One region of the Gordonia sp. NPDC003376 genome, then DNA from elsewhere that is predicted to be linked to it. Evidence: riboswitches for the same ligand, from Rfam matches in the RefSeq annotation. Region 1 holds a riboswitch; each other region holds the start of a gene.
The links. Region 1 has a riboswitch for cobalamin ahead of ACWDUA_RS23470 (CbtB domain-containing protein). Riboswitches for the same ligand answer to the same signal wherever they lie in the genome.
Positions count from the first base shown of each region.

Region 1 (6,319 bases):
CGCGGCAGTGGCCTACGTCGACCCGGGCAATGTCGCGGCCAACATCACCGCGGGTGCGCGGTATGGGTTCCTGCTGGTCTGGGTGCTCGTCGCGGCGAACATCGTCGCCATGCTGATCCAGTACCAGTCGGCGAAACTCGGGATCGTCACCGGCCGCAGCCTGCCGGCGATTCTCGGTGAACGGCTGGGCAAGCGGAAACGTCTCGCGTACTGGGTGCAGGCCGAGGTCGTCGCGATCGCCACCGATCTCGCCGAAGTACTCGGCGGCGCCATCGCCCTGCAGCTGTTGTTCGACCTGCCGCTGGTGGTCGGCGGTGTGATCGTCGGCGTGATCTCGACGCTGGTGTTGCTCCTGCAGAACCCGCGGCAGCAGCGGGTGTTCGAATCGGTGATCGTGGCACTGCTGGCGATCATCGTCGTCGGATTCCTGGCCGGACTGGTCGTCGATCCACCGTCGGCCGCCGATGTCGCCGGCGGCCTGATCCCCCGGCTCCAGGGACCCGAGACCGTGCTGCTGGCCGCGTCGATGCTCGGTGCCACGGTGATGCCGCACGCGATCTACGTGCACTCGGCGCTGGTGATCGACCGCTACGGCGTCACCCGCACCGAGAAGCGGCGTCGACGTCTGCTGCGGGCCACCCGCTGGGATGTGGCGCTCGCCCTGGTCGTCGCCGGTGCGGTGAACATCGCCCTGCTGCTGCTGGCCGCCGAGAACCTCCGTGGCAAGGAGGGCACCGACACCATCGAGGGCGCCTACCATGCCGTCGCCGACACGATGGGTCCCGGGATGGCCACCGCGTTCGCCGTGGGCCTGCTCGCGAGCGGTCTGGCCGCCACATCGGTCGGGTCGTCGGCGGGTGCGGCGATCATGGACGGTTTGCTCAAGAAGCGGATTCCGCTGCTGGTGCGTCGTCTGGTCACCTTGCTGCCGGCACTGGCGGTGCTGTGGATCGGGGTGGATCCCACTTGGGCGCTGGTGGTCAGTCAAGTGGTGCTGAGCTTCGGCATCCCGTTCGCGATCATCCCGCTCGGACGGCTCACCGCCGATCGCTCGCTGATGGGTCCGTTCGCCGATTCGTGGCCGCTGAGGGTCGCAGCCGGGGTCGCGTCGGTGGCGATCGTGATCCTCAATCTCGCGCTCGTCGTGCTGGTGTTCACCGGGACGTGATCGATCCGGCCGTGCGTGACGGGGCGTACGTCGTGGGGCCCCGGGCCGTGCGGGCACCGGTCAGGCGAGCAACCCCTTGGCGACGTGGGTCACCTGGATCTCATTGCTGCCGGCGTAGATCATCAGCGACTTGGCATCGCGCGCCAGCTGTTCCACGCGGTACTCGGCCATGTAGCCGTTGCCGCCGAACAGCTGCACCGCCTCCATCGCGACGTCGGTCGCGGCCGTGGAACTGTAGAGCTTCATCGCCGACGCCTCGGCGAGTGTCATCGGTTTGCCCGCCTTGGTCCGTTCGATCGCGCTGAACAGCATGTTCTGCACGTTGATCCGCGCGACCTCCATCTCGGCGAGCTTGAGCTGGATGAGCTGGAAGCGGCCGATCTCCTGGCCCCACAGGGTGCGGTTCTTGGCATAGTCGACGCTCAGGCGCAGGCATTCGTCGATGATGCCGAGCGCCAGCGCGGCGATGCCGACGCGTTCGGCGGTGAATCCGGCCTTGGCCCCCTCGGCACCCGTGGCATCGGAGCCGGTGTCCTCGGTCTCGCCGAGCAGGCGGTCCGGGCCCAGGCGCACGTTGTCGAAGAACAGCTCGCCGGTCGGCGAGCTCATCATGCCCATCTTCTTGAACGGCTTGCCCTGGGTGAGGCCCGGCATGCCCTTGTCGAGCACAAAGGTGAGCACCTTGCGGTCGCGGATCGGAGTGCCCGAGCCGTCGTCGAGCTTGGCGAACACGACGATGGTGTCGGCGTACGGGCCGTTGGTGATGAAGGTCTTCTGACCCTTGAGGATGTAGTCGTCACCGTCGCGGCGGACGGTGGTCTTCATGCCGCCCAGTGCATCCGACCCGGAGTCGGGCTCGGTGATCGCCCAGGCCCCGACCTTCTCCATGGTGACCAGCTCCGGCAGCCATCGCTTCTTCTGTGCGAGGGTGCCCTTGCCACGGATGGTGGAGACGGTCAGCCCCATGCTCACGCCGAGCGAGGCGACCAGGCCCAGGCTCACCCCGGCCAGTTCCATGTTGAGGATCAGAAACATCGAGTTACCGCCGCCCATGCCGCCACCGCCCGACGACGTGGTCTCCCCGGCCGATTCGGCGGCGAGCTCCTTCTCCAGCCCTTCGGCCGCCATCGCGTCGACCCCGAAGGTGGACAACAACTTCCGAGTGATGTCGTAGGGCGGCAGCACCCCGGTCTCGAGTTCGTCGACGTGCGGCCGGACCTCCTTGTCGATGAACGCACGTAGCGCATCCCGCACCATCAGGTCTTCCTCGGACCACTCGAACATCGACACCTCCGTTGAACACGACGACCCCGCGTCGACGAGAACACGTTTCAGTTTCCCACTGTGTCAGGTGTCACGTGCTGCTGTCCAGAGATCCCTGTCCGGAGACCACCTTGTCCGGCAGGAATCCTGCCCGGGGATCAGGGTGCGGGGTAGTGATGGGCCGGGGCGACGTCCACCGCGAAGAAGCCCGCCGGGTCACCGGCGAGCACGGCCTGCGCCACCGGCATCGCGACCACGGCAAACAGGTCGGCACCGGCGGCGGACACCTCGTCGCGCCAGGCGAGGATGCGGGCGACGAAGGCGGCCAGGGACTCTCCGCCGTGCGGGGTCGAGTCAGGGTCGGTGAAGAACGCACCGAGGGCCGACGGGTCGATCTGCTCGGGCACACATCCCGACCACGAGCCGACGTCGAGTGTGGCCAGCCGGTCGTCGAGGGTCGGCCCGGACACGGGCCGCCCCGGGGTGAACAGGGCGGGGGTGAACAGGGCGGGGGTGAACAGGGCGGGGGTCAGGAGCTCGGCGGTCTGGCGACTGGCGGCGTCGGGCCCCACCAGCATCGACCGGGCACCGGTATCCGCCGACCGGGCACCGGTATCCGCCGACCGGGCGTTCAACCGGGCCGCCAGCGCGAGGACCGACTTCCGTCCGACGTCGTCCAGAGACGGATCACCGCCGAATCGGAGGGCCTTGTTGGGGCCGCTCCGACCGGCGGTGATCAGATGAAGCGTCATTCGTCCGGACGTCAGCGGACGTCGGCGAGCGCCGCCGTTCCGGCCGACGACCTCGACCGGGTCAGCACACCCAGGATCGCGGCGAACGCGGTGGACAGCACGGTCCACAGGATCACCTGGTTGGCGATGACGTACACGCGGAAGTCTCCGATCACCGCACCCGGGAAGCCGGGGAAGACAATGGTCTGGCCGTCCATCACCGGTTCGGGCACCTCGTGGAACTCCGGCAGCAGGGCCGCGGTGATCGTGACGACCACCAGGAATCCGACGGCACCGAGGACACCGGCGAACAGTCCACCCAGACGCGGGCGCAGCCAGAACACCAGCACGACGGCGGCCACCACCGCGATCACCGAGACGGCCGTGATCGTCAGGTAGGCACCCGACCGGGCACCGATGGTGTCGTCGTCGCCGACGGCCGGCGGATTGGCCGGGTAGACGAAGAACGGCACCCCGAAGAACGCGATGAAGCCCAGTACGCCGAGGGCGGCGCCGACCCAGCGGTAGTCGGTCGCCGGGTAGTGGCGACCGATGTAGGTCCACAGGACGGTGAACGCGACGGCGAAGAACGCGCCCATGCACAGGGCGAACACGATGGTGCCGACGCCGGCGCCGATGTTCTCCTGCACGGTGCGGGTGAAGACCTCGCCCTCACCACCGTGAACGTGGCCGCTGTGGGCCTCCAGCAGGTGCTCCTCGGCCTCCGACCGGGCACCCTCGTAGTCGATCGCCTTGGCGACCTGCGGCTCGACGAAGATCCGAGCGAAGATGAACGCGACGATTCCGGCGACCAGGCCCGAGAGCAGGCCTGCGCCGATGAACTTCTTCTCCATGTGTGGTTGTCTCGCTTCCGTCCGCGTCAGTGGCAGGGGAAGCCGAGGAAGTGCCGTGCGTCGTGCACGAACTCATGGATGTGGGTGTCGGAACCGAACACCGACACCGCGCCCTGGTCGTAGCCGAGGAAGTAGTAGGCCATGCCGGCCAGGACCAGCGTGGCGGTCAGCCACAGCGCGGCCGAAGCGGCAGAGAGGTCGGGTACGGCAAGCGACACCGCTGTGCCCTGATGGGTGGTTGCGACCATCGGATCAATCCTTCCGTGGGATCATGCGTCCCAGCTGAAATAGCAGATTTTCCGACGTCCGGCGGCGTCCTGGCTCATCCCTCCGACCTGGTCGAATGGACTCACAGTGGCGCGACCGCTCCGGATTCACACCGGATTCTCCGCATGAACGTCTGCGAGCACGATACCCCTCCACCGAGACAGGGACCACGGAACCGTCGGTGGGCTGGAGGATGATGGACGACGTGTCCGATCCGGCAGAGATCCTGGCCCGGTTCACCGCGCCCACGAGGCAGTGGTTCACCGGGGCCTTCGCCGCGCCCACCGCCGCCCAGTCCGGCGCGTGGGAGTCCATCGCCGACGGCGACAACACGCTGGTCATCGCCCCGACCGGGTCGGGCAAGACACTGTCGGCGTTCCTCTGGGCACTCGATCGGCTCGCCGCCCGACCCGACCGCCCCCGGGGCACCACCCGGGTGCTCTACGTCTCCCCGCTCAAGGCGCTCGCCGTCGACGTCGAACGCAATCTGCGAGCGCCGCTGACCGGCATCACACGGGCCGCGCAGGAACTCGGTGAGCCCGAACCCGCGATCACCGTGGGGCTGCGTTCCGGCGACACCCCGGCAGCGCAGCGTCGGCTGCTGGTCCGGACCCCGCCGGACATCCTGATCACCACACCGGAGTCGTTGTATCTGATGCTCACGTCGTCGGCGCGCGAGTCGCTGACCGGCGTGGAAGCCGTGATCGTCGACGAGGTGCACGCAGTGGCCGGCACCAAACGCGGCACGCACCTCGCGCTCTCACTCGAACGACTCGACCGGCTGCTGGAGACCCCCGCACAGCGCATCGGGTTGTCGGCGACGGTGCGCCCGCCCGAGGTGGTGGCCCGGTTCCTGTCCGGGGCGGCCGACTGCACCGTGGTGCGTCCGCCGGCGGCCAAGACCTTCGACCTGCGGGTGGACGTCCCGGTGGAGGACATGGCGAACATCCCGGCACCGCCGGACGCCGACGGCGGGCTCGACGAGCTCGACGATGCCTTCTCCCCGACCGCCGGATCGTTGTGGCCGTACGTCGAGTCGGCGATCGTCGACCTGATCGAGGCCAACCGCAGCACCATCGTCTTCGCCAACTCCCGACGGTTGGCCGAGCGCCTGACCGCCCGGCTCAACGAGATCGCCGAGAATCGTGCCGGGGCGTCGGTGTCCGAAGCCGCGGTGCGAAACCAGCGCGTGGCGGGCGGCGCACCGGCGTTGGTGATGGCCAGTGGCGCGAGCGCCGGTACCGGGCACGTCCTCGCGCGGGCCCATCACGGCTCGGTCAGCAAAGAGCAGCGCGCCGAGATCGAGGACGACCTCAAGACCGGGCGGCTGCGCTGCGTGGTGGCCACCAGCTCACTGGAACTCGGCATCGACATGGGCGCCGTCGATCTGGTGGTACAGGTGGAGGCACCGCCGTCGGTGGCGAGTGGTCTGCAGCGGATCGGCCGGGCCGGACACCAGGTGGGCGAGATCAGCCAGGGTGTCCTGTTCCCCAAACATCGCACCGACCTGATCCACTGCACGGTGGCCGTGGCGCGGATGCGGGCCGGCGAGATCGAGGAGCTGACGGTTCCGACCAATCCGCTCGACGTGCTCGCCCAGCAGACGATCGCCGCGGCCGCCGTGGACGACCTCGACGTCGACGACTGGTTCGAGACCGTCCGGCGGTCGGCGCCGTACCGCGATCTCGGCCGGTCGGTGTACGAGGCGACCCTCGATCTGGTCTCCGGCCGGTTCCCGTCCGACGAATTCGCCGAACTCCGGCCCCGCGTGACCTGGGATCGCGACCGGAACACGTTGTCGGGGCGGCGCGGCGCCCAGCGGCTGGCGGTGACCTCCGGCGGGACCATCCCCGACCGTGGGTTGTTCGGCGTGTTCATGGTCGGTGAGAAGGCTGCCCGTGTCGGCGAGCTCGACGAGGAGATGGTCTACGAGTCGCGGGTCGGTGACGTGTTCGCGCTCGGCGCCACCAGCTGGCGGATCGAGGACATCACCCATGACCGGGTCCTGGTCTCCCCGGCGTTCGGCCAGCCGGGCA
Region 1 covers NZ_JBSFRM010000037.1:20,946-27,264, forward strand. Annotated here, with positions in the region: gene ACWDUA_RS23450 (Nramp family divalent metal transporter) at 1-1,168, shown strand, start outside; gene ACWDUA_RS23455 (acyl-CoA dehydrogenase family protein) at 1,229-2,452, opposite strand; gene ACWDUA_RS23460 (histidine phosphatase family protein) at 2,590-3,183, opposite strand; gene ACWDUA_RS23465 (CbtA family protein) at 3,195-4,016, opposite strand; gene ACWDUA_RS23470 (CbtB domain-containing protein) at 4,043-4,264, opposite strand; cobalamin riboswitch at 4,308-4,470, opposite strand; gene ACWDUA_RS23475 (ATP-dependent helicase) at 4,489-6,319, shown strand, end outside.

Region 2 (6,319 bases), on a different contig from region 1:
GGCCTATGTGCAGGTGTTCTGTCGGGGCAACATCTCGCCGGAGGAGCTGCGGGTGTCGTGGGAGCCGATCCACGAGGTGGTGTCGGCGGCGACGATCACCGGGCAGGCCGATGCCATCCTGCGGCTGATGGCCCGTGATGTGCACCATCTCGAACGGGCCCTCGAACGCATCCGGCAGGCCGGACCGGTGGATCGGACCGAGTCGATCATCGTGCTCAGTCACCTCATCGACCGTGGTCATCCGTAGGTCGGGTGGTCCGCCGTGCACGCGCGACCGTCAGCCCGGCGAGTGGTCGTCGGTGCGATATGTGACCACCATGTTTCGCCTGGTTGCGTAGATGTGTGCTAGCCTCGGCGACGTGATCCACTCCGTGCGCGTGTATTGGCGCTTTATCGAGGCTCCGGGTGAGCCTGCGATGAAGCGCTGACTGCGCACACCACACAACCCGGAGCCCGAGCAGTGACCAGAACGGTCGCTGCTCTTGTCATTTCAAGGGCCTCCGATGACGACAGCCGGTGGCCGGCGGGATGACAGGCCCGCACACCCGCGAAAGGCACACCGTGACCACCCTCGGAGATCTGCCCCGGACGTCGACGTCCATCGACACCGTCGAGAACACCTCGGACCGTAGGGTCAAGGCCTTCCGTTCGATCCCGTCGCCGGATGTGATCCGCACCGAACTGCCGCTGACCGCACGCCGCGCCGTGGCCGTGCAGCGTGATCGCGACGAGATCGCCGCCATCCTGGCCGGTGCCGACGATCGGCTGCTGGTCGTCGTCGGACCGTGTTCGGTGCACGATCCCGTGGCCGCTCTCGACTACGCCCGGCGCCTGGCGCCGCTGGCCACGCAGTACGAGGGCCGCCTCAAGATCGTGATGCGGGTCTACTTCGAGAAGCCGCGCACCACCGTCGGGTGGAAGGGTCTGATCAACGACCCCGGCATGGACGGGACATACGACGTCGAGCGGGGACTGCGTACCGCGCGCTCGTTGCTGCTCGACATCATCGATCTCGGACTGCCGGTGGGCTGTGAATTCCTCGAGCCGACCAGCCCGCAGTACATCGCCGACGCGGTGGCGTGGGGAGCGATCGGCGCCCGCACCACCGAGTCGCAGGTGCACCGCCAGCTCGCCTCCGGCCTGTCGATGCCGATCGGGTTCAAGAACGGTACCGACGGCAATGTGCAGGTCGCCATCGACGGTGTGAAAGCCGCTGCGGCGCAGCATGTCTTCTTCGGTGTCGACGACTTCGGGCGTGGTGCACTGGTGGAGTCGGCGGGTAACACCGACTGTCACATCATCCTGCGCGGCGGCACCCCCGGCCCGAACTACGACGAGGTGTCGATCGCCGATGCGGTTGCGGCACTGGACAAGGCGGGCCTGCCCGCTCGCGTCATGATCGACGCCAGCCACGCCAACTCCGGCAAAGATCATGTGCGCCAGGCGCAGGTGGCCGCCGAGATCGCGGCGTCGGTGCGTGCGACTCGCGCGGCCGGCCGCGAACCGGTCATCAGCGGTGTGATGCTGGAGAGCTTCATCGAGGCCGGGGCGCAGTCGCCGGACGCCGAACCGCTCGTGTACGGCAAGTCGGTGACCGACAAGTGCATGGACTGGGCGGTCAGCGCGGCGGTCCTGGCGGATCTGGCACGCGGCTGACACCCCGCGCCCGTCCGGACCCGGGTGCCGGAAATGTCGCAATCGACGGCTGATAGGCTCGCCCCGCGTCGGTCCGGCCGGGGAATCGCCTCGGCCGGCCAAGAGGGAATCTGGTGAGAATCCAGAGCTGCCCCGCAGCGGTGACGGAAACGATGGTGGCCAGGGCACTGGGTCGGTGACGACCCGGGAAGCGGCCATCGGTAGGTGGCACGAAGGTGCCGGGTCCGGAGTCCGAAGACCTGCCGACGTCACCGTGGAACACCTCCGCGGTGCACATCGACCTCGCGGGATATGGTCGGTGCGTTCGCGTCCGGGCCGGTTGGGTGGCCGCCCGGTGTCCTGACGCCCCGGTGTGCCCGCATGACGAAGGGCGCAGGTGGGTCACCTGATCTCACAGACGTCGATGCGGCGATCGCTCGCGATCATCGGATCGTTGACGATAGCGGCTGCCGCAGTGGCATGTTCGACCGATTCCGACGGTGACGACGCCTCCGCGGCGGCGGTCTCGATCGAGAACTGCGGCCAGACGGTGGCCGTCGAACAGGCCCCGCAGCGCGTGGTGTCGCTGAACCAGGGCTCCACCGAGATCCTGCTGTCGCTGGGGCTCGCCGATCGCATGGTGGGGACCGCGACCTGGACCGATCCCGTGAAAGCCGATCTGGCACAGGCGAATGAGTCGGTCCCGCGCCTGGCCGACAACAAGCCGTCGCTGGAGACGGTACTGGCCACCGAGCCCGACTTCGTGACCGCGTCGTTCGGCGGAACGCTCGGTCCCGGCGGCGTCGGCGACCGCGACCAGTTCGAACGGCTCGGCGTGGGCACCTACCTCTCGCCGACCGACTGCGTGGGGCGCGCGGCGACCAGCGTGAACGCCGACGGCGCGCGTTCGGAACCGCTGACCATGGACCTGATCTACCAGGAGATCCGTGAGCTCGCCCAGATCTTCGATGTCTCCGACCGTGGTGAGGAGCTGATATCGTCTCTGCGGCAACGGTATTCGGCGGCAGCCATCACCAGGACGGATGACGACACCTCGCTGGTGTACTGGTTCGCCGACACCCGGACGCCGTATATGGCCGGGTGCTGCGGATCGTCGGGTGTGATCTCCGGTTCCGTCGGCGCGACGAACATCTACGCCGACACCACCGACGAGTGGCCGCAGGTGAGCTGGGAGAGTGTGGCCGACCGCAATCCCACCGCGATCGTGCTCGCCGACCTCAGCCGCCGCAGCATCGACGGCGACGCGCTCGACAGCAAGATCGCCTTCCTGGAATCGAATCCGGTGACCAGCAAGATGGAGGCGGTGCAGAACAAGCGGTACATCGTGGTCAACGGCGCCGACCTCAATCCGTCCATCCGCACCGTCGACGGCGCCGAGAAGGTCTCGGCCGCATTGCGCGGCTGGAACCTCGCAGGCTGAAAGGCCCCCGATGACGACGACACTGGAGCGTCCGCCGGCCGGGCAGCGGGCCTCCACTCTTGCGCGGTCGGCGATCTGGGTGATCGGACCGATCGCGTTGGTCGCCTCGATCGCGGTGTCGGTGACCATCGGCGTCGCCGACCTGTCGGTGGCCGATGTCTACCGCGTGATCCTGGCCCACCTCGGCGGCCCCGACTCCGACCTCTCGCCGGTCCGGCAGGGCATCGTGTGGGAACTGCGCTTTCCGCGGGCGCTGATGGCAGCGGTATGTGGTGCGGGGTTGGCCATGTGCGGTGTGATCATGCAGTCGCTGCTGCGCAATCCGCTGGCCGACCCGTACGTCCTCGGTGTGTCGTCGGGCGCCTCGACCGGCGCCGTCGTGGTGGTGGTGCTCGGTGTGGGCGGCGGGGTGCTGTCGTTGTCGGCGGGTGCCTTCGCCGGTGCCATCGTCTCGTTCGTCGTGGTGATGGCCCTGGCGATGGGCGCAGGCGGCGGGACGTCGCGGATCGTGCTCGCCGGTGTGGCCGGAACCCAGCTGTTCTCGTCGCTCACCTCCTTCATCGTGATCTCCTCGGCCGATGCCGAGCGGACCCGTGGCATCCTGTTCTGGCTGCTGGGGTCGATGTCGGGGGTCACCTGGAACCAGGTCGCGCTGTGCGCGGTCGCCACCGGCCTCGGGTTCGCGGTGTGTCTGGTCCGTGCGGCCTCGCTCGACGCGTTCACCTTCGGGGCCGGTGCCGCGGCGACACTGGGCGTGTCGGTGGGCCGTGAGCGGGCCCTGCTACTGACCATCGTCGCGGTGGTGACCGCCACGCTGGTCAGTGCGGTCGGTGCGATCGGCTTCGTCGGGCTCGTGCTCCCGCATGCCACCCGGCTGCTGGTCGGGATCGGGCATCGGCGGTTGCTGCCCGCGGTCGCGGTGACCGGCGGGGTCTTCATGATCTGGGTGGACGCGTTGTCGCGGACGGTGTTCGCACCCCAGGAGATCCCGGTCGGAGTGGTGACCGCGCTCATCGGTGTCCCGGTGTTCGCGGTCCTGTTGATCCGGATGCGGAGGCCTTCATGACCTTGACCGCGCACGAGATCCGGTGGAGCCGCGGCGGCCACCTCATCCTCGACGGTGTGACGCTGCAACCGGAGCCGGGGGAGACCGTCGGAATCCTCGGCCCCAACGGGTCCGGGAAGTCCTCGCTGATCCGCGCGCTGGCCGGGGTGACGCGGCCGGACTCGGGGACGGTGCGCCTCGACGGCACCGAAATCGGTTCGCTCCGGCGACGGGAGATCGCCCGCCGCGTGGCGGTGGTGTCGCAGCACTCGGCCACCGACACCGACATCGAGGTGGTGGACGTGGTCCGGCTGGGCCGGATTCCGCACGCGTCGATGCTCGGCGCCGATGCCGGCGGTGACGATGTGGTGGAGCGGGTGCTGGCACAGACCGGTCTGACCGACAAGGCGCACCGGATGTGGCACACCTTGTCCGGCGGTGAACGTCAGCGTGTGCAGATCGCACGGGCGCTCGCACAGGAGCCGGCCGAGTTGCTGCTCGACGAGCCGACCAATCATCTCGACATCGCCCACCAGCTCGACGTCCTCGCGTTGGTCGCGGATCTGCCGGTGACCAGCTACGTCGCCTTGCACGACCTCAACCTGGCGGCCCGGTACTGCGACCGGTTGCTGGTGATGCGGGCAGGACGGGTGGTGTCGTTCGGTCCGCCCGCCGAGGTGCTGACCACCGAGCTGATCGCCGATGTATACGGCGTGCAGACGCGTATCTTCACCGACGACGGCGAATTCACCGTGGTGTACAAGCGCTCCCTCGGGGCGGGTGTCCCATCGGATTGCCCGGGTCAGCCGGCGACCACGAGCCACACCGCGACATAGTGGGCCAGCGCCGCGATCGCGGTGCACACATGGAACACCTCGTGGTGACCGAAGACCGTCGGCCACGGGTCGGGCCATCGGATCGCGTAGAGCACGCCGCCGACGGTGTAGAAGACCCCGCCGAGTGCCAGCAGTACCAGCACGGTGACGCCGGCATGCGCGACCAGGACCGGGGCGACGGCCACGATCACCCAGCCGAGCAGGACGTACAGGGTGACCCCGAGCCATCGGGGGGCTGCGGGCCAGGCGATCTTGAGGACGACGCCGCTGAGTGCGCCGGCCCAGACGATGCCGAGCACCCACCAGCGGGCGGGGTCGGGTAGCGCCATCACGCAGAACGGGGTATAGGTGCCGGCGATGAAGACGAAGATCATCGAGTGGTCGGCGCGCTTCATCCGGATCTGGGCGCGCAGCGATCGCCACGGGATGCGGTGGTAGCTCGCCGACACCGCGAACAGGCCGACGATGGTGACGGCGTAGACGGTGCACGACGCCGCGGCGGCGGTGCCACGCAGGACCGCGGCGCCGACGATCACGGCGATGCCGCATGCCGCGGCGACGAAGGCCGCGTACTGGTGTATGACGCCTCGCAGGCGGGGTCGCTCGGCGACCGGCGTCGTCAGCATGGAGGACACGGAACCTACGGTACCGTAACCGTAGGTCGGAGCGTCGGGTTCGTGTCCGACGCCTCGGCGACGGGCGTATGCGGACTAGGGTGGACGACGATGAAACTGCTTCCCGACCGCCTGCGTGGACCGATGCTCACCGTGTACGAGCGGCGGCTGATCCAGTTGATGGATACCACCCGGTTGCCCCAGCACGTCGCCATCATCTGTGACGGCAACCGTCGCTGGGCAAAGGAGGCGGGGTTCGAGGACGTCAGCCACGGACACCGGGTCGGTGCACGGCGGATCGCCGACATGCTCGGCTGGTGCTCGGAGCTCGGCATCGCCACCGTCACCATCTACCTGTTGTCCACCGAGAACCTGCAGCGCGACTCCGAGGAACTCGACGCGCTGATGCAGATCGTGCCCGACATCGTCGACGAGATCTCCGGGCCGGTCTCCCATCCCGGCACGGACGGGGCCACCGGCCCCTGGCGGGTGCGGATCGTCGGCACACTCGACCAGTTGCCCGACGACGTCGCCGACCGGCTGCGCGCCGCATCCGAACGCACCGCCGGACACACCGGGATGAACGTCAACGTCGCCGTCGGATACGGCGGGCGGCAGGAAATCGTCGACGCCGTGCGCGCCCTGCTGACCGAGAAGGCCGCCGACGGCGCGTCACCGGCGGAGATGATCGACGCGGTCACCGTCGAGGCGATCGACCGCAATCTCTACACCAAGGGCCAGCCCGACC
Region 2 covers NZ_JBSFRM010000007.1:139,943-146,261, forward strand. Annotated here, with positions in the region: gene ACWDUA_RS10005 (Lrp/AsnC family transcriptional regulator) at 1-247, shown strand, start outside; gene ACWDUA_RS10010 (3-deoxy-7-phosphoheptulonate synthase) at 562-1,656, shown strand; cobalamin riboswitch at 1,709-1,917, shown strand; gene ACWDUA_RS10015 (ABC transporter substrate-binding protein) at 2,060-3,076, shown strand; gene ACWDUA_RS10020 (FecCD family ABC transporter permease) at 3,087-4,142, shown strand; gene ACWDUA_RS10025 (ABC transporter ATP-binding protein) at 4,139-4,957, shown strand; gene trhA (PAQR family membrane homeostasis protein TrhA) at 4,924-5,583, opposite strand; gene ACWDUA_RS10035 (isoprenyl transferase) at 5,683-6,319, shown strand, end outside.
Region 2: another riboswitch for cobalamin. It lies ahead of ACWDUA_RS10015 (ABC transporter substrate-binding protein); the one in region 1 lies ahead of ACWDUA_RS23470 (CbtB domain-containing protein).

Region 3 (6,319 bases), on a different contig from region 1:
GGTGAAGGTCGCCGTGGAGGAGGGCCAGACCGTGGCCGCCGGTGACCTGGTGGTGGTGCTGGAGGCCATGAAGATGGAGAACCCGGTGACCGCGCACAAGGACGGCGTCGTGACCGGCCTGGCGGTCGAGGCCGGTGCCGCGATCACCCAGGGCACCGTGCTGCTGGAACTGAAGTGACGTTCGCCTGATCGGGTTGCCTCAATGGAACCCATCGAGATCAACGCCGGGACGTGGTATCTGCGGGCGCTTCGCGCCGACGAACGGATCACCGACGTCCCGGCGTTGTCGACTCTCGGGATAGATCAGCCTGCCACGTATGTCGCTGCGGCCGAACATGATTGGCACACCGAGACCCGATTCACCTGGGCGGTGTGCATCCCCACCACCGGCGAGCTCGTCGCCGTGATCGGGGTCGACGCCGACCGCGGCCTGTGGGGTCGTTGCCGTGACGGCCACGACGAGGCACTCACCACGGCGATCGGCCCGGTCACACGGTTCGCCGACGGCGCGCTCGGACTCGGTGCCGTGGGGCCCCTCACCGACGGGCTCTGAGATCCCGATCGCCGGATCCCGCTCGCCGAATGTCCGGGGTCAGTCCGCCACGTCGTGATCGACCCCGGTCGCGAGATCGCCGCATTCCACCACCGTGACGTCGTCACGGCCGCGCAGATAGGTCTGTGCACCGACGTCACCGGCCAGAACCGCCCGGACGCCACCCAGATGGCCCGCGCCCAGATACACCGGATGACCGGGCCGACCGCCGTAGACGGCGCGGACGAGCGCGTCCCGCCGACCACCCGCGGTGGCCACGATCCGCGCCACCACGTCGGACCCCACGTCCGGCGTGTCAACAACATGTAAAACAACCCCGTCCATCTCGGGCCGATCGGCGACGTGATCGAGTACCGCACGCACACTCGCCGAGACTCCCACAGCCCAGTCCGGGACCGTCACCGCGTGCGACTCCGACGGCGGATCGACGAGTGCCGCTCCCATCGCGACCAGCACCTCGGCGCACCCGCCACGTCGCAGTGCATCGACCGCGATGTCGAGCCACTCTCCTTGCTGGGCAAGGATTTTCGGGATACCAAATCTTCTGCCCCCGCCGGCCGCGAGAACCGCACCGACATACATGGTCGATCCCCTTTCCGACGGTGACGAAGACCCGGGTCCACCACGTCCACGGTAGTGCCGCCCGACGGCAGCAGACCACCGAACGAGGCGTGGTTACACCACCGCAATATACGATCACGCGGTCGCGAGAACCGTTGCGCGGGTCCACTATTTAGCTGCTGATGCGGCGGTGTTCCTCATCCATCGCCGCATCGAACCATGTTCATCCGTCGCAGGGAGATGGCGATGTCCACCGACTCGGCCCCAGCCGCATCCGTACCAGCCAAGCGCAAGCGGGTTCATCCCGTCGACCAGGTGCCGCCCCCCGGCAGACTGGTCGCGCTCGGTGCCCAGCATGTCGTCGCCTTCTACGCCGGCGCGGTCCTCGTCCCGCTGCTGATCGCGCGGGCGATCGGCCTCGACAACGAGGCCCTCACCATGCTGATCACCGCCGATCTGTTCACCTGTGGCATCGCCTCGCTGCTCCAGTCGGTCGGCATCTGGAAGATCGGCGTGCGCCTCCCACTGCTGCAGGGCATCACGTTCGCGACCCTCGCCCCGGTGATCCAGATCGCCAATCAGCACGGCGGCGGCCGCGTCGGGCTCCAGACGGTGTACGGCGCGGTGATCGCGGCCGGTGTCTTCACCTTCCTGATGGCCCCGTTCTTCGCCAAACTGATCCGCTTCCTTCCGCCGGTGGTGACGGGAACGCTGATCACCATCATCGGTGTCTGTCTGATCCCGGTGGGTGCCGGCGATGCGGTGACCGATCCCAACCAGCACCTCAAGGATCCGGGCAACTGGAAGTGGGTGTGCTACGCCCTGGGCACCATCCTGCTGATCGTCCTGATGCAGCGGTTCTTCCGCGGCTTCATGGCCACCATCGCCATCCTGCTCGGTCTGGTGGTGGGCACCTTCGTGGCCTGGCTGTGCGGTGACGCGCACTTCTCGTCGGTCGGTGAGGCCAACTGGCTGGGCTTCACTCCGCCGTTCGCGTTCGGCTGGCCGCAGTGGGACGTCGTCGCCATCGTGTCGATGATCGTGGTGTTGCTGGTGGTCGCGGTGGAGTCGACCGGGTCGATCTTCGCGACCGGTGAAATCGTCGGCAAGCGGATCAAGGCCGACGACGTGGCCGCGGCGGTCCGCGCCGACGGTGTCGCCACCGTCATCGGCGGCTCGTTCAACTCGTTCCCGTACACCGCGTTCTCCGAGAACGTCGGCCTGGTGCGCCTGACCGGCGTCAAGAGCCGCTGGGTGGTGGCATGCGCCGGTGTCATCATGATCATCCTGGGTCTGCTGCCCAAGCTGGCCAAGGTGGTCGAGTCGATCCCCGCCCCGGTACTCGGCGGTGCGGCCCTGATCATGTTCGCGACCGTCGCGATCGTCGGTATCCAGACCCTGACCTCGGTGGACTTCACCGATCACCGCAATCTGATCATCTCCGCCACCTCGCTCGCGGTGGCACTCTACGTGCAGTTCTCGCAGTCGTCGGCACCGACCACCGTGATCGAGAAGGGCGCCCACGTCGACGTCCCGGCTCTGCCCGGCGTCGACCAGGCCATGCCCAACCTGATCCTGCAGATCCCGTTCTCGACCGGCATCACGATGGGTGCGATCACCGCAATCCTGTTGAACCTCCTGTTCTTCCACATCGGGAACAAGGGTCCGGCGGTGGCCGGCGGCGGAGCCATCACCCTCGACGAGGTCAACGAGATGAGCGTCGAGCAGTTCCGGGAGACCTTCGGCGACGTGGTGCAGGGTGTCGACTGGGTACTCGACCGGGCCTTCGACCAGCGTCCGTTCGAGGATGCCCACGACCTGCGCAGCGCCTTCCAGGAGGCCATGCTCACCGGCAGCGACACCGAACAGCTCGACCTGATCCGCGCCTTCCCCGATCTGGGCGCCGAGGACGAGGAGACCGGCGAACTGCAGGCCGTCGATCACAAGGGGCTCTCGCACCTCGAGGAGACCGAGCACGAGAACGTGGTGAACCTCGCCGCGGCGTATCGGGATCACTTCGGCTTCCCGCTGGTGATCTGTGCGCGCGAGACCGAACGCTACGACCGGGTGCTGCGCAACGGCTGGGCGCGCATGGACAATTCGTCGACGTCGGAGAAGTCGTTCGCGCTGATCGAGATCGCGAAGATCGCGAACTACCGGTTCGACGACCTCGTGGCCGATGCGAACCCGATCACCTCTGCCCGGTTCTCACGTCAGCCCGAACTCTCCTAGGCTGGTCTGCGTGCGAAGAGTCGATTGGCGAGGTTTGTCCAGTTTCAACGAGCTCAGTGAACGGCAGGCCATCAGTACCCTCTACGAATGCTGCAGTTCGTCGATCTGGGCGCTCCGCGTCGCCCGGGCCCGCCCGTTCTCCGACGACGACGCACTGCTCGACTATGCGGACCTGATCCTCGCCGAACTCACCGAGACCGACCTGGACGAGGCGTTGTCGGGGCATCCCCGAATCGGTGACCGTCCCGACAACCCCTCCTCCCATCGCGAGCAGTCGGGGGTTGCCGGGGCGGACGCCGCGGTGCTGGCCGAGTTGAAGGAACTCAACGCGGCCTACGAGAACCGCTTCGGGCACGTCTATCTGGTGTTCGCGAACGGTCGGCCGGCCGCGGAACTGCTGGGCATCCTCAAGGAACGCATACGCAACGACCCGGAGACCGAGCGCCGGGTGATGCGCATGGAACTGGGCAAGATCAATCGCAGCCGCCTTGCCCGGATGCTGACGCCCGCGGTCGAGTATGTTGACGACTGATCCGAGCTGAGGAGCAACGACGCGATGTCCGGTTTGTCCACCCATGTCCTGGATGCCACATCCGGTGCCCCTGCCGTCGGGATGTCGGTGATCCTGCAGGACGCCGCCGGCGGCGAGCTGGCGTCGGGGGTCACCGACGCCGATGGCCGCATCGGCCAGGTGACCACCGACGCCTTGGTCCCGGGTATCTACCACCTCGTGTTCGAGACCGGTGAATGGTTCTCCGACAACGATATCGAGGCGTTCTACCCCGAGATCGACATCTGCTTCACGGTCGACGACGCCGATCGGCACCACCACGTGCCGGTGTTGCTGAGCCCGTTCGCCTACTCGACGTATCGGGGCAGCTGATGCCACACGCCGGCTGAGCTGGACGTCCTCGCCCAGCTCAGCCGACCGGCCGTCGACACCCCGGCACGCTGCGCCCGACGCCAACCACCCCACACGATGGTTGAGCAGGACGTCCTCGCCCAGCGAAGCCGACCGACCGTCGACACCCCGGCACGCTGCGCCCGACGCCAACCACCCCACACGATGGTTGAGCAGGACGTCCTCGCCCAGCGAGGCCGACCGACCGTCGAAACCTCTGCAGGTTGCGCTGGGAGCCAACCACCGTCGCGCGGGCCCGCGACGACACAGTCGGCGCAGACAACAGAGCACTGTGCCGTGTTCCGGTATGGCTGTCCTATGATGGGCGGCGCAGTTGGTTCGCCGACCGGGATGTCATGGAGCCCCTACACCCGATCGTCGGCGTCGAGTCCGTGTGATGTCTGACGACGTCGGACGGGTGAGAGGGAATCCGGTGTGAATCCGGAACTGTCCCGCAGCGGTATGTCGAAACGACCGCCGTCACGTGCACTGGGCCCATGCCCGGGAAGCGACGGCCAGTAGGTTCCGCGGAGCGATCCGCGCCTGTCGACGAGTCCGAAGACCTGCCTCCTGTACCGGCCGCGCCGCGGTCGGTGGCTCGTCGCCTCGTGGACAGGGCGCAGGTCGGACATGCTGACTTCGAGGTCGCCTTCTCGCGTACCTCCCTGGGGCTGCCCGCCGTGCCCGCAATGGCGACGACCGTCGGAAACCATTGCAGGAGTGAATGTCTCATGTCCGAGAGGACCAACTCACCCTTTACCGCGACCGTGCTCGGCGCTCCCCGGATCGGTCCGCGTCGTGAACTCAAGCGCGCGATCGAGGCCTACTGGGCGGGGCGTCTCGACGCCGTCGAGCTCGAGGCCACTGCCGCCGGTCTGCGCGCCGACACTGTCGCACAGCTGTCGGCCGCGGGGCTCGATTCGATCCCGGTGAACACCTTCTCCTACTACGACCAGGTCCTCGACACCGCGGTGATGCTGGGCGCACTACCCGAGCGGGTTTCCGCGATCGCCGATCCACTGGACCGGTACTTCGCGGCCGCGCGTGGTACCGCCGACGTCGCCCCACTGGAGATGACCAAGTGGTTCGACACCAACTATCACTACCTGGTGCCGGAGATCGGCGCCGACACCAGCTTCACGCTGAACCCGGAGAAGGTGCTGGCCGAGGTCGCCGAGGCCCGCGACGCCGGGGTCAACGCACGCCCGGTGGTGATCGGTCCGATCACCTTCCTGGCGCTGTCGAAGCCGATCGGTGCGGGTTCGCCGCTCGACCGGATCAACGAGCTACTCCCCTGCTACCTGGAGCTGCTGCGTGTGCTGGCCGAGGCGGGTGTCGAGTGGGTGCAGATCGACGAGCCCGCCCTGGTCACCGATATCGCCTCGGGCCTTCCGTCGCTGTCCGGTTCGGTGTACTCGGCGCTGGCACAGGCGACGACGCGTCCGAAGATCTTGGTCGCCACCTACTTCGGTGATGCCGGGGAGGCACTGCCGGCGCTGGCCCGTTCGGGTGTCGACGGTGTGGCGGTGGATCTGATCGAGGGCCGCCTGGAGAGCGTCGTCGACGTCCCGGAGCTGTCGCGTCTGCATGTGGTCGCCGGTGTGGTCGACGGCCGAAACATCTGGCGCACCGATCTGGAGAAGGCTCTCGCCACCCTCGGCACCCTGCTGGGTTCCACCGGTTCGCTGGCGGTGTCGACGTCGTGCTCGACGCTGCATGTCCCCTACTCTCTGGAGCCGGAGACCGGGGTCGACGACAACCTGCGGGGCTGGCTGGCGTTCGGTGCCGAGAAGTACGTCGAGGTCGCCACCCTGTCGCGGGCGCTGACCGGCGGACGCGAGGCAGAGGCCGCCGCGTTCGACGCCTGTGCGGCTGCGTTGGCCACCCGCGCCACCGATCCGCGAGTGCACGTCGATGCCATACGTGAGCGTCTGGCTGCGGTGAGTGATGCCGACGTCACCCGTGGCGAGGCCGCCGAGCGGCTGGCCGCACAGAACGACCGGCTGGACCTGCCGCCGCTGCCGACGACGACGATCGGCTCGTACCCGCAGACCTCGGCGATCCGTCTCGCG
Region 3 covers NZ_JBSFRM010000036.1:1,156-7,474, reverse strand. Annotated here, with positions in the region: gene ACWDUA_RS23195 (acetyl/propionyl/methylcrotonyl-CoA carboxylase subunit alpha) at 1-178, shown strand, start outside; gene ACWDUA_RS23190 (hypothetical protein) at 203-553, shown strand; gene ACWDUA_RS23185 (nucleotidyltransferase family protein) at 593-1,135, opposite strand; gene uraD (2-oxo-4-hydroxy-4-carboxy-5-ureidoimidazoline decarboxylase) at 1,361-3,346, shown strand; gene uraD (2-oxo-4-hydroxy-4-carboxy-5-ureidoimidazoline decarboxylase) at 3,357-3,878, shown strand; gene uraH (hydroxyisourate hydrolase) at 3,903-4,229, shown strand; cobalamin riboswitch at 4,626-4,832, shown strand; gene metE (5-methyltetrahydropteroyltriglutamate--homocysteine S-methyltransferase) at 4,979-6,319, shown strand, end outside.
Region 3: another riboswitch for cobalamin. It lies ahead of metE (5-methyltetrahydropteroyltriglutamate--homocysteine S-methyltransferase); the one in region 1 lies ahead of ACWDUA_RS23470 (CbtB domain-containing protein).